Regions from separate parts of the Ammoniphilus soli genome, predicted to be linked through region 1. Evidence: predicted binding sites of a transcription regulator. Region 1 holds the regulator's gene; the other holds the start of a gene.

Evidence for each region. Region 1 encodes CtsR, which represses protease genes until heat stress. Its sites were predicted from a motif close to ATGGTCAATAAAGGTCAAACA; they were not measured.
Region 2: the regulator CtsR is predicted to act here: its motif matches at 3,871-3,891, upstream of clpP (ATP-dependent Clp endopeptidase proteolytic subunit ClpP).

What each region holds. Positions count from the first base shown of each region.
Region 1 is NZ_JBEGDL010000019.1:86,680-93,275, reverse strand. Features, by position in the region: gene ABLT31_RS26535 (ATP-binding protein) at 1-1,365, opposite strand, end outside; gene ABLT31_RS26530 (HAD family hydrolase) at 1,475-2,161, shown strand; gene ABLT31_RS26525 (CtsR family transcriptional regulator) at 2,264-2,743, shown strand; gene ABLT31_RS26520 (UvrB/UvrC motif-containing protein) at 2,740-3,258, shown strand; gene ABLT31_RS26515 (protein arginine kinase) at 3,277-4,356, shown strand; gene ABLT31_RS26510 (ATP-dependent Clp protease ATP-binding subunit) at 4,388-6,596, shown strand, end outside.
Region 2 is NZ_JBEGDL010000004.1:265,205-271,800, forward strand. Features, by position in the region: gene gap (type I glyceraldehyde-3-phosphate dehydrogenase) at 50-1,054, opposite strand; gene ABLT31_RS11550 (glutaredoxin family protein) at 1,342-1,605, opposite strand; gene rpoN (RNA polymerase factor sigma-54) at 1,609-2,991, opposite strand; gene ABLT31_RS11560 (hypothetical protein) at 3,373-3,585, opposite strand; gene ABLT31_RS11565 (hypothetical protein) at 3,660-3,827, shown strand; gene clpP (ATP-dependent Clp endopeptidase proteolytic subunit ClpP) at 3,955-4,545, shown strand; gene ABLT31_RS11575 (HPr family phosphocarrier protein) at 4,791-5,051, opposite strand; gene whiA (DNA-binding protein WhiA) at 5,111-6,046, opposite strand; gene ABLT31_RS11585 (gluconeogenesis factor YvcK family protein) at 6,057-6,596, opposite strand, start outside.

The sequences.
Region 1 (6,596 bases):
ATCATCATTCCGGATTGAGATATAAATTTTTCGCTGATCGAGGGCTTGCCCCTGAAGCGCTTCCATTGCATTGTCTAATAAATTTCCAATAACCGCGATCATGACGCCGGCATCCCATTGCTTGGGGATCTCAGACAGCCGGCTATTTCGGTCAATATGGAGATCAATCCCTAATTCCTTGGCCCTGCTTACCTTTCCTAACAATAATCCTGAGAGGCTATAGTCAACAATTTGATTGGTCAGGAATGCAGCTAGCTCCTCCTGCTGCTCGGTTGTGTCAAAGATATAGGTCAAAGCTTTATCGGTTTTTCCAAGCTGGATTAATCCAGCGATCGTATGCAGCTTGTTCATATATTCATGATTCTGTACTCGAAGCGCTTCGATGAATTGCTTTACTCCCGTTAATTCTTCCGCTAGGTTAAACATAGTTGTCTTGTCCCGGAAGTTGGCCACGGCCCCTGCAATCTTTCCCTTAATCTTAATGGGGAGAACGCTTGCAAGAATTCGGGTTTGGCCGATCATCCGGTCTTGATTATATTGAGGCACACCGGAAATCATGACTTCGGTAAGCTGCGTTTCGGGAATGACGTTATCGACTTTCTGGCCGATAACAGGGGGCTCGAGCTGCAAAATTTCACAGGCCTTCGGATTTGCGATTGTAATCCGATGGTCGGTATCGATTGCAATAAGCCCTTCCCCCATCGATTGAAAAACAGCAACCCGTTCCTCTAGTAATCTAGCAATCTCGTTGGGTTCCATGTTGAACATTTGCTTCTTGATATTGTAAGCTAAGGCAAAAGCGCCTAACAAACCGATAAAAAGAGCGATAAGGAGGGAAAAATAAAGGTCGTTACGGTATTCCTCCAGAAGTTTAAGATAAGTAGGAGTTACCATCCCTACTACGACAACACCAACCTGTTTGGATTCGTTCATCAAAGGGACAAAGGCCCTTATAGAAGGTCCATTTACACCGAATGCCCGAGAAATATAGGCATGCTCAGCAAATGCCGGGCCTTCGTCGCCGCCCTCAAATACTGTACCAATCATTTCAGGTATGGGGTGGGAATAACGAATCTTGTCCATGTCCATGACAACAATATACTCGACATTGGTTGCCAGACGAATCTTGTCAGCGATGGGCTGGATGATTTGGGCGCCTTCAGGGGTCCCGATATAGGCCGTGACTTCATTAACCTGGGAAACGGTACGGGCAATGGCTAGGGCTTGCTGTCCTAATTCCTTCTCAATGGCTGTATACACTTTCTCAATTAACATGACTCCGCTGATGCCGGTTGACAAAAGGACCAAGCAAAAGACAAGAATGCCGATTTTGAAACGAAGACTAAAGGCTGTATGGGATCTCATCTTTTCTCCTGTGATTTGAGTTATGCTAATCACTTGAAGTATAACATATTCTCGTGGTTTTTAGGTAAGCCAAACAGGAAAAGCTAATGGTTAAAGGAGGTAGAGGATAATGGGTAACATCCCTTTTGCTGCTATATTTGACATGGACGGCACGTTGCTCAAAACAGAAGAAGTGGCAGTTCCGGCTTTTAAGAAAACTTTTGAGAAGTTAAAGGAAGACGGCTCCTTCCAAGACCGCATGCCTACAGATAAGGAAATAACCGATGTATTCGGTATGACCCTTGAGGAAATATGGAATAAGCTTCTTCCGGGAAAGTCTGAAGAAATCAAGAAAAAAGCAGACCGCATGATGTTGAAATATGAATTGGAAATATTAAAGGAAGGAAAGACACACCTATATCCGGGAGTCAAAGAAAACCTGCAAAAGCTAAAAGAACAAAACATCCCATTATTTATCGCCAGCAATGGCTTAGATGAATATATAAAAGGGGTTTGCGACTGTTTTCATATCACAGACTGGTTTGAAGATTTATACAGTGCGGGGAGATTTCAGACAGAAAGCAAGGATGATCTTGTGGCCAAGCTATTGAATGATTATGGCATTTCCCAAGCCGTAATGGTTGGAGATCGAAAATCAGATATTCAAGCTGGTAAGGCGAATGGTCTTTATACTATAGGGTGTGCTTTTGGTTTTTCCAATCAAGGGGAGCTCGCCGAGGCGGACGTAATTATTAAGGATTTTTCTGAGATAGTCGAAATCATTGAAAAAAGATTAACAAGTGTCAAGATGGGCTAAAATAGGTATGGAAGATAGTTGCGAAAATGGCGAATTGATACTATAATTAAAGTCAAAGAAAGTCAAAGTCAAAGGAAGCGATGAGTGTGAGGAGGTGGATCCGTGCGAAATATCTCTGACATCATTGAACAACACCTCAAATCCATCTTGCAAGAAAGTCGGAGCGGAATTATTGAAATCCAACGCGGTGAATTAGCGGATCAATTCCAGTGCGTCCCCTCACAGATCAACTATGTGATCAGTACTCGTTTTTCTGTAGAGAAAGGGTATATGGTTGAAAGCAAACGGGGAGGCGGTGGATATATTCGCATCCGCAAGGTGGAGATCTCCGGAAGCAAGAACTTTTATGAGCTTCTAATGGAGATGGTCGGCAGCTCGATTAACCAGTCCACTGCGGAAAATATCTTGATTCGGTTAGAAGAAGACGGGTTCATTTCAGCGAGGGAAGCCCAAATCATGAAAGCTGCCATATCCCGGGAAGTCTTGTCTTTTGAGCTCGGCATTCGGGATCACCTTCGGGCGGCGATTATGCGGGCGATGATTACTCAGATCTTTATGCACAATGGAGGGGAGTCATCATGATTTGTCAGGAATGCGGAGAACGTCCAGCAACACTGCATTTTACTAAAATACTAAACGGAGAAAAAACCGAATCCCATCTCTGCGAAGTTTGCGCCTCGGAAAAAGGAGAGATGTTCGGAGGGCCATCGGGTAATTTCTCGATCCATCACCTGCTTTCTGGTTTAATCAATTTTGAACATGGAAGCTCCATTGGCGGGGTCAGCGCGGAGAAGCCCTTGCGTTGCGAGACATGCGGATTAACTTACTCGCAATTCAGCAAGAGCGGCCGATTCGGTTGCGTTGATTGCTATTCCAGTTTTGCAGGAAGGCTTGATCCTCTTTTTCGGCGAATCCACGGCAGTATGGAGCATAGCGGAAAAGTTCCTCAAAGATCAGGAGGAAAAATCAGGATCAATAAGGAAATTAATCAGTTAAAGACCATGCTTCAAGAAAAAGTGGCAGCAGAAGAATTTGAACAAGCAGCAGCCATTCGGGATCAAATCAAAAAGCTTGAAAAGCAGCTTGCTAATTCTTAAGGTAAAGGAGGAGCATCGATGTCGTTGCAGCGATTCCTTGAAAAAGCGGTAAGCGAATGGATGAGTGGAGAAGGTCCCGACTCCGATATCGTCATAAGCAGTCGGGTTCGCTTAGCAAGAAATTTGCGTGAACATCCCTTTCCCATGCTAGCTACGGAAAGTCAAGCGAGAGAAGTGATCCGTAAGGTGTCAGAAGTCATTAATACGGATGATTTTCAAGCGCTTGACCGTTTCGAAAAGCTGAGTTTGAATGATGTATCAAGGCTGGAAAAAAGGGTCTTAGTTGAAAAACATTTAATTAGCCCCCATCTAGCTGATGAGTCTCGCCATGGTGCGGTGATCTTGAGTGAAAACGAAGCGGTCAGCATTATGGTGAATGAAGAAGATCATCTCCGTATCCAATGCTTATTCCCAGGATTTCAACTTAAGGAAGCTTGGGACATGTCAAACCAGATCGACGACGTATTCGAAAAGTATTTAGATTATGCGTTCGATGAGAGAAGAGGTTATTTAACAAGTTGTCCTACCAACGTAGGTACAGGGATTCGGGCGTCGGTGATGATGCACCTGCCGGCCCTTGTGATGACCCAACAGATTAACCGAATTCTCAATGCCATTGGGCAAATTGGATTAGTCGTTCGAGGGATCTATGGGGAAGGAAGTGAAGCAGCAGGCAATCTGTTTCAAATTTCCAATCAAATTACATTAGGTCATTCCGAGGATGAGATCATTGACAATTTGTACAATGTAGCAAGACAAATTATGGAGCATGAGCGAGTGGCCCGGAAGACGCTGATTGAGCATAACAAGATCCAAATGGAAGATAAGCTCTGCCGCTCCTATGGCATCCTGTCCAATGCCAGGGTCATTGAATCCAAGGAAGCTGCCACCCGTCTTTCTGATCTTCGTTTGGCCATTGACACCGGCTTAATCAAGGGGATCTCCGCCAAGGTTATTAATGAACTAATGGTATTAATCCAACCCGGATTTTTGCAGATGTACTCTGGAAAAGACCTATCGCCTGAGCAAAGAGATGTCAGGAGAGCGAAGCTGATCCGGGAGAGATTGTCTGCCGCCGTGGAACAGGAAGGAAACTAGTACACTTAGAGGAGAATGGAGGGTATATACTATGATGTTTGGTCGATTTACGGAAAGGGCACAAAAGGTCCTGGCTTTAGCCCAGGAGGAAGCTGTACGGTTAGGGCATAAGAACATTGGCACAGAACACATTCTGCTTGGCTTGATTCGTGAAGGAGAAGGCATTGCCGCAAAGGCCCTGCAGGCTTTAGGGTTAGGCTTGGATAAGATTCAAGGGGAAGTCGAAACCCTCATCGGCCGCGGCGGTGAACATCCGAGCAACATCAACTATACCCCTAGGGCTAAGAAGGTGATTGAGCTTTCCATGGATGAAGCGCGAAAGCTAGGCCATACCTATGTGGGAACGGAACACATCCTGCTCGGTTTGATCCGTGAAGGAGAGGGCGTAGCCGCTCGCGTCCTGAACAACCTTGGCGTGAGTTTAAACAAGGCTAGACAACAAGTACTTCAGCTGTTAGGCAGTAATGAAGCGTTGTCTTCGAGCAATCAAGGCTCAGGCAATGCGGCTGTCAACACGCCTACCTTGGATAGTTTGGCCCGTGACTTAACGGCGCAAGCCCGAGATGGCGGGTTAGATCCAGTCATCGGAAGAGAAAAGGAAATCGAGCGGGTAATCCAGGTGCTAAGCCGACGCACGAAGAACAATCCGGTTCTGATTGGGGAACCAGGAGTAGGGAAGACGGCTATAGCGGAAGGATTGGCTCAGAAGATTGTTCATAACGAAATTCCAGAAACGCTTCGAAATAAGCGAGTCATGACTCTTGATATGGGTACTGTGGTAGCAGGGACGAAATACCGTGGGGAGTTCGAAGATCGTCTAAAGAAAATCATGGATGAGATTCGTCAGGCGGGGAACATTATCCTGTTTATTGATGAGCTCCATACTTTAATCGGCGCCGGAGGGGCCGAAGGAGCAATTGATGCTTCCAACATCCTCAAGCCATCTTTGGCTCGCGGCGAGCTTCAATGCATTGGGGCCACCACGTTAGATGAATATCGCAAGTATATTGAGAAAGATGCAGCTCTGGAACGTCGCTTCCAGCCGATTCAGGTCAATGAGCCAAGTGCGGATGAAGCAGTACAAATCCTGAAAGGGCTGCGTGATCGATATGAAGCGCATCACCGAGTTAAGATTACGGATGAATCGATTGAAGCAGCTGTAAAGCTGTCTGATCGCTATATTTCCGACCGATTCCTTCCTGATAAGGCAATCGACTTGATTGATGAGGCTGCTTCGAAGGTTCGACTTCAGTCCTTTACTGTTCCGCCAAACTTAAAGGAGCTGGAGCAGCGATTAGAAGAAGTGCGGAAAGAAAAAGATTCGGCTGTTCAAAGCCAAGAGTTTGAAAAGGCGGCTTCTCTTCGCGATAAGGAACAGAAGATCCGTGAGGAGCTGGATCTGACGAAATCCCAATGGCAGGAAAAACAGGGGCAATCCGATTACGAGGTATCGCCGGAGGATATTGCTCAGGTTGTTGCAGGCTGGACGGGAATCCCGGTCATCAAGTTAAAAGAAGAAGAGACCGAGAGATTGCTTAATATGGAGCAAATTCTGCACAAGCGCGTGATTGGCCAGGATGATGCGGTCAAATCCATTTCCCGAGCGATCCGCCGAGCGCGTGCAGGGTTGAAAGATCCTAAGCGTCCGATTGGTTCCTTTATCTTCCTTGGCCCTACAGGGGTAGGTAAGACCGAATTGGCTCGCGCCCTTGCCGAAGTGATGTTTGGAGACGAAGATGCCATCATTCGGATTGACATGTCCGAATATATGGAGAAGCATTCTACTTCCCGCTTGGTAGGGGCCCCTCCGGGATATGTGGGTTACGAAGAGGGAGGACAGCTCACGGAGAAGGTTAGACGCAAGCCATATTCCGTCGTCCTGCTTGATGAGATTGAGAAAGCTCACCCTGATGTATTTAACATCCTTTTACAGGTGCTAGAGGATGGAAGATTAACTGATTCAAAGGGTAGAACAGTTGACTTCCGCAATACAGTCATTATCATGACGTCGAATGTAGGGGCCGAAACAATTAAGAAAGGAAAGAGCCTAGGCTTTACTCCTGCTAATAATGACCGCGAGTATACGGATATGAAGGACCGCGTAATGGATGAGTTAAAGCGTACCTTCCGTCCGGAGTTCTTAAACCGAATTGATGAACTTATCGTCTTCCACTCCCTTGAGCAGGTGCATATCTCTGAGATTGCGACACTTATGGCAGGGCAGCTTCGCAAGAGGCTTC
Region 2 (6,596 bases), on a different contig from region 1:
ATCCATATGCAACTTCTCCCTTTCTCAACACACGATTATTATTTTACTTTTACAAGCCCTTTTTGGCAATATAATCCGCTAAATCCACTACTCGGTTAGAATAGCCCCATTCGTTGTCATACCAAGAGACAATCTTGACCATATTTCCTTCCAGCACCATTGTAGACAATCCATCAACCGAAGAAGAATGAGGATCGCCATTATAATCCAAGGATACTAAAGGTTCGTCAGAATAAGCCATGATGCCTTTCAGCGGACCTTCTGCAGCTTCTTTCAGAGCGGAGTTGATTTCTTCAACCGTCACATCCACATTCAGCTCTGCAACCAAATCTACAACGGATACGTTAGGAGTAGGCACCCTCATGGCAAAGCCATTCAGTTTTCCTTTCAGTTCCGGAAGTACCAATCCAACTGCTTTCGCAGCCCCGGTTGAAGTCGGGATGATGTTCTCCGCTGCAGCACGTGCTCTGCGCAAATCCTTATGCGGCAAATCCAAGATCTGCTGGTCATTCGTATAGGAGTGAACAGTCGTCATTAATCCACGACGGATCCCGAACTTATCGTTGATTACCTTGGCAAACGGAGCCAAACAGTTGGTCGTACAAGATGCATTGGAAATCACATGATGATTGGCCGCATCGTATTTATCTTCGTTTACGCCCAAAACGATGGTGATGTCTTCATTATTAGCCGGTGCAGAAATGATGACTTTCTTCGCTCCGCCTTCCATATGCTTCGCAGCATCTTCGCGCTTCGTGAAGCGACCTGTGGATTCCACCACGATATCTACTCCGAGCTCCCCCCATGGAAGCTGTGCAGGATCGCGCTCTGCCAATACTTTAATCTCTCTGCCGTTCACTGTAATATAACCATCTCCTGCACGAACCTCTGCATCCAGTTTGCCATGGACACTGTCGTATTTGAGCAAGTGCGCTAACGTTTCGGCATCTGTCAAATCATTTACTGCAACAATTTCTACCTCAGGATGATTGAGTGCAGCACGAAATACATTTCTTCCGATTCTACCGAATCCGTTTATTCCTAATTTTACCATAAGTCATTCCTCCTCTGGTTTAGCCAGCTATATGTGATTTGAATTTTGCATCCTCTAGACTTTTTATCCTGCTTAGTATGTTTCAGGTATGGATCAAATATTTAAAGGGACAATTTTCGTCCATACATATTCATTTATGTCCCACAAGACTTATTTTCTCATGAGATTTTCCAATTGTCAATGAGCAAATTGGAAAAACCGCACATGAAAAATTTCTGAGAAGAGCAAAAAAAATCCCAAGAAAAGAACACACCTTCTTTTCTTGGGATTTCTATTGAGATATTTGACTACCCCTTGCTTGCCAAACGCTTATCCAGTTCCCTTCGCAGCCAAAGCTCTGCCATTTTGGAGACAAAAACCTCTTCCCCATCAATATGCACAACGGGAATCGTCCATTTATATTTTTCATAAATTTCCTCATCCGTCGTGATATCAAACAGCTCTAGCTCAATAGGGTAATCCTGGGCGACGCGCTCCACCCGTTCCTTGACATCATCGCAGAGACAGCATCCGTCCCGGGTAAAGATCGTCACTTGAAAGGACTTCACCATTTTTTAGTACCTCTTTCTTTTTGCCGAGGATAAAATCCCCAGTTCCTCCCGGTATTTCGCTACCGTTCTTCGGGAGATCTCAATCCCTGCTTCATTCAGCAACTCACAAAGCTTCTGGTCCGATAGCGGCTTTTTGCGATCTTCCTTATCAATCAATTGCTTTAGCTTTGCCTTCACGCTCTCAGAAGAAGTAGCATCTCCATTCGCTGTCGTAAGGCCAGAGGAGAAAAAGTATTTCAGCTCAAATACGCCTCTAGGCGTTTGCACATATTTATTATTGGTGGCCCGGCTAATGGTTGATTCATGCAGATCCACGATTTCGGCGATTTCTTTGAGGTTCATCGGCTTCAAGCAAGCAATTCCCTTTTCAAAGAATTCCTTTTGCTCCTTTACGATAGCCTCGGTTACCTTATAGATCGTCATTCTCCGCTGCTCAATGCTTTTAATCAGCCACATCGCTGAATTCATCTTATCATGAATATACTTTTTGGCATGGCCGTCTTCTTTCAACAGTCTCTCATAGTAGCTGCTAATGCTCAATCGAGGGCTGGTAGAATCATTGACAAGGATAATGTATTCGTCGTCCACCTTTTCGACGGTTACATCCGGAATGACATATTTGGGCTCATCTCGGTAATAATCTGAGCCAGGACGCGGATTTAGCGTACGAATGACGTCCGCCGCCTCTTGAACCTCCTGAGGTGTCACCTGGAGTTCCCCGGCAATTTTGCTTATCCGTCCTTCCGCCAGATCCATGAGGTACTGTTCCACAATAGCGTGTGCCAACGAATCCTTCTTTCCATCGTACTCGAGCTGGATAATCAAGCATTCCTTCAGATCCCTCGCCCCAACGCCTCTCGGCTCCAAGCTTTGGACGACCCACAGCGCCTGCTCAACCGCTTCCAGATCAACTCCCAAAGTTTGGGCCACCTGTTCGAGGGCAAGTTCCAAGTAGCCTTTTTCATCCAGATTGCCAATGATATATTTAGCCGTTTCCCGAATCGATTCAGGCAGCTGACGTATATAAGAAAGCTGCTCCAGCAGGTGCTTCTCTAACGAAACATCATTCCTTGCCACCCAATCCAACGGATTGTATTCGTTTTCATACGATCTTATGGAAGTACCAGCATAATCCCCTTGCGCCCGGTCGCGTATAAACTCCGACCAATCCACGTCCCCTGTTGCCGAAGAGGAAGACTTGATTTCGGTTTCCCTGTTCATTTCCATATCTAAAGGTTCAATGACCGGGTTTTCGCTAAGCTGTTGGTTAATGTACTCCAGTAAGTCCAGTGCCGAGAATTGAAGAATCGTGATCGCTTGACGCAGTTCTGGCGTCATCACTAACTTCATAGACTGCTCTTGATAGAGTCCGTACCCCATCTGCATCATTATCACCCCTTAATTATACTGTCAGTATTTATAACTTCGTTACAAAATATATGGACAGCACGAGGAAAACTTGTAGCTTATGCGCGAGCCAAGTTTTCTTGTGAGAAATCTCCGATACTTGCATTAAGAACTATATATTCGTGATAATAAGCGAAATCCCTGCTTAAATCTACTGGTATTTTTAGAAGAAAGACTTGGTGGCTCGCGTCCAGCAGTTCTGATACTATACATTTTATCAGAATTAAAGGTCTACCCTTGTTGTAAATGAGGGAAAAGCTGCAAGTTTTCTCCTTGCTGTCCAAATAATGTTAAATTGCCTTTAAATAAACAATGCCCTCTTACATGTTACGTTCGAGGGCTTATCCACTTGATGGACTTTTAGTCATTTCTTGGAACTAATTGATCACCCGGAATCGTGCCCGAACAGTTTGGGCAAACATACTGGGAAAAATAATCGCCAAACCCTTTCACGATTGATTCAATATCTCTTACGCCTACTTTGAACCGGCTGGCTTTGGAAGTGTCCCATGACCCTGATGTCGAAGTAATATAGCATGTTGGACAGCAGAACCGGTGAATTCCATCCCTCATCCCTGTCACTCTCCCCTTTTTTCTTTAAGATTACAAGAATCCCTTAGGAGATGTACAGATCATCTTATAGAATCATGTCAAAAAGACAAGAAATTTGTGGAAAACAAATGATTGAAAACGCTTACCCCTTGGGATATACTAGACTTAACCCTGATACCATTGTTCAGGTTTCTCTCCACTCCTATCTTTTATTGGCCACCGAAGTTATCGGTGGATTTTTTTTTCATTTTACCCAGGTATAAAAAAGCGCAAAAACCGTCTAAGCTAGTATCGGGCCAATAAAATGATTTGACCATTATTGACCTTCCCCGAGGTTTGATGTAGTATGAAAGAGTAAGCAGATTTATCCAGTTGAGAGGAGGAAATCCCATGTTAGTCCCTACCGTCATTGAACAAACCAATCGCGGGGAAAGAGCTTATGATATCTACTCCCGTTTGCTGAAGGACCGGATCATCTTTTTGGGAACACCTATTAACGACCAAATCGCCAACAGCGTAGTTGCCCAGTTGCTTTTCCTTGCCGCTGAGGACCCGGAGAAAGATATCAGTATTTACATAAACAGCCCTGGCGGATCCATTACTGCCGGAATGGCTATTTATGACACGATGCAGTTCATTAAGCCGGACGTTTCCACCATCTGCATCGGCATGGCAGCCAGCATGGGGGCCTTCCTATTATGCGCTGGAGCTAAGGGCAAGCGTTTCGCTCTTCCCAACAGCGAGGTCATGATCCATCAACCGCTGGGCGGCGCTCAAGGGCAAGCGAGCGATATCGAGATCAGCGCGAAGCGCATCTTGCGCATGCGTGACCACTTGAATTCCATCATGGCGGAAAGATCCGGCCAGCCGAAAGAAAGACTAGAACGAGACACCGATCGAGATAATTTCATGAGTGCCATTGAAGCAAAAGAATACGGCCTTATTGATGACGTTATCCAAAGAATTGATCAGAAAAAATAAATAAAGCATGAAAAAAGGCTGTTCCAAAAAGGTCGGTAAAACCAATCTTGACGGACAGTCTTTTATTTTTTCACCTCGGGAAAGTTGGTCAATCCAATTCATTCGAACTCACCTTCAAAATCCGCCAACACTTTCCGCCCTAAACTAGGCGGGTACAATTAAATTAAAATGAAAAAACCGCCTACCTCCGTTGATTTCGGTTACAAAAACCATCCATCAACCTTGATAAACGGTGAAACTGAGTACTAAACTTCCTCTTTTTCAACGAGCTTAACTAAGCTGGAAACGGCATCTTCTGCATCATTGCCTTCCGCCAGAATAGCGATTTCCATACCATTGGTAACAGCAAGGCTCATAATTCCCATAATGCTTTTTGCGTTGACCTTCTTGTTCTCTTTCTCAACAAAAATTTCAGACGCATAACGGTTAGCTTCCTGGACAAAGAAAGCAGCTGGACGCGCTTGCAACCCTGTCTTTAATTTTACAATAGCTTGTTGACGAACCAACACCATGACCTCCAATTCTACCTCGTGCTTATCTTATATCTTTTATTATATCATAAAGGTTAGATTTCTTTACGCTGAAGTTTTTCAGCCATTTCATTGAGTTTCCGCAATCGGTGATTGATGCCGGATTTACTCACTTTTCCGCTCGGAAGCATTTCCCCTAATTCGGCTAGGTTCAAGTCTGGGTATTTCAAACGCAATTCGGCTACTTCCCTCAGCTTGTCCGGGAGCTGGTCTAGCCCTATCCCCCGTTCGATCATTCTGATATTCTCAATCTGCTTCATTGCTGCGCTGACGGTCTTGTTCAAATTGGCCGTTTCGCAGTTGACCAGCCGATTGACGGAGTTGCGCATATCCTTCACGATGCGAATATCCTCAAAATAAAGCAGTGCTTGATGGGCCCCAATCAAACTCAAGAATTCCGTTATTTTTTCAACTTCCTTCATATACATGACAAAGCCTTTTTTTCGTTCGATGCACCGTGAATTCATCTGGAATTTGTTCGCCAGTGCACAAAGATCCTTACAATGCTCCTCGTACAAGGTGAAAATTTCCAAATGATAGCTATTCGATTCCGGATGATTCACCGAACCCCCAGCTAAGAATGCTCCGCGCAAGTAGGCCCTCTTGCAGCAGGACTTTTTCACCGTTTCCTTCGGGATCCCCTGAGAGAAAGTCCCTGCCCCGTAAATCTTCAGGCTTTCAAGAATTTCCCTCGCGTGCTGGGGAAGCCTCACGATATACACGTTGTTTTTCTTCAAGCGCATCTTTTTTTGAACGAGCAGTTCCGCATGGGCCTGAAAATACTCTTTCACCAGCATGTAAATCCTGCGGGCAATCGCTGCATTTTCCGTTACCACATCCAGAACAAATCGATTGTTGCCGAACTGCAGGCTTCCATTCATCCGAATCAAAGCAGCCAGCTCGGCCTTTGCGCAGCATGGCGCCGCTTCTAGCTGCGTTAATTCCTTTTTCGTTAAAGCTGCAAAAGACAAACCATCCACCTCACTTCTGCTCCATGAGCGTGGCGATGACTTCCGCCACCTTATGTGCATCATGGCGCAAGTAGGTCTCATACATCACGAAGTTATCTTCCATGATCTGGAATCCGTAATTAAGCAGGCGTTCCCGATCATACCGAACCGGAGAGGCCCCTTTTTCCCGGTACCTCTCGAGTACAGGCTCAGGAATCTTCGCGCTGTTGACCAGTATTGTATCAAACAAATCCGCTCCTACATGATTGTACAGAGCATTCACATGATCTGACGCCGTGTAGAAATCCGTTTCCCCCGGCTGGGTCATGACATTGCAAATATAAGCTTTTCTCGCTTTCGACTCTTTTATCGCTTTAGAAATCCCTGGGACGAGCAAATTGGGCAAGATGCTTGTATATAAGCTCCCAGGCCCTAAAAGAATCAGTTCGGCCTCCTGGATCGCTTGGATCGCCTCTTCTAGCGGCTGAACATCCTTTGGCTCCAAAAAGACTCGCTTGATTTTTTTGCCTATCTTGGGAATTTGCGATTCACCCGAAACGATCGTTCCGTC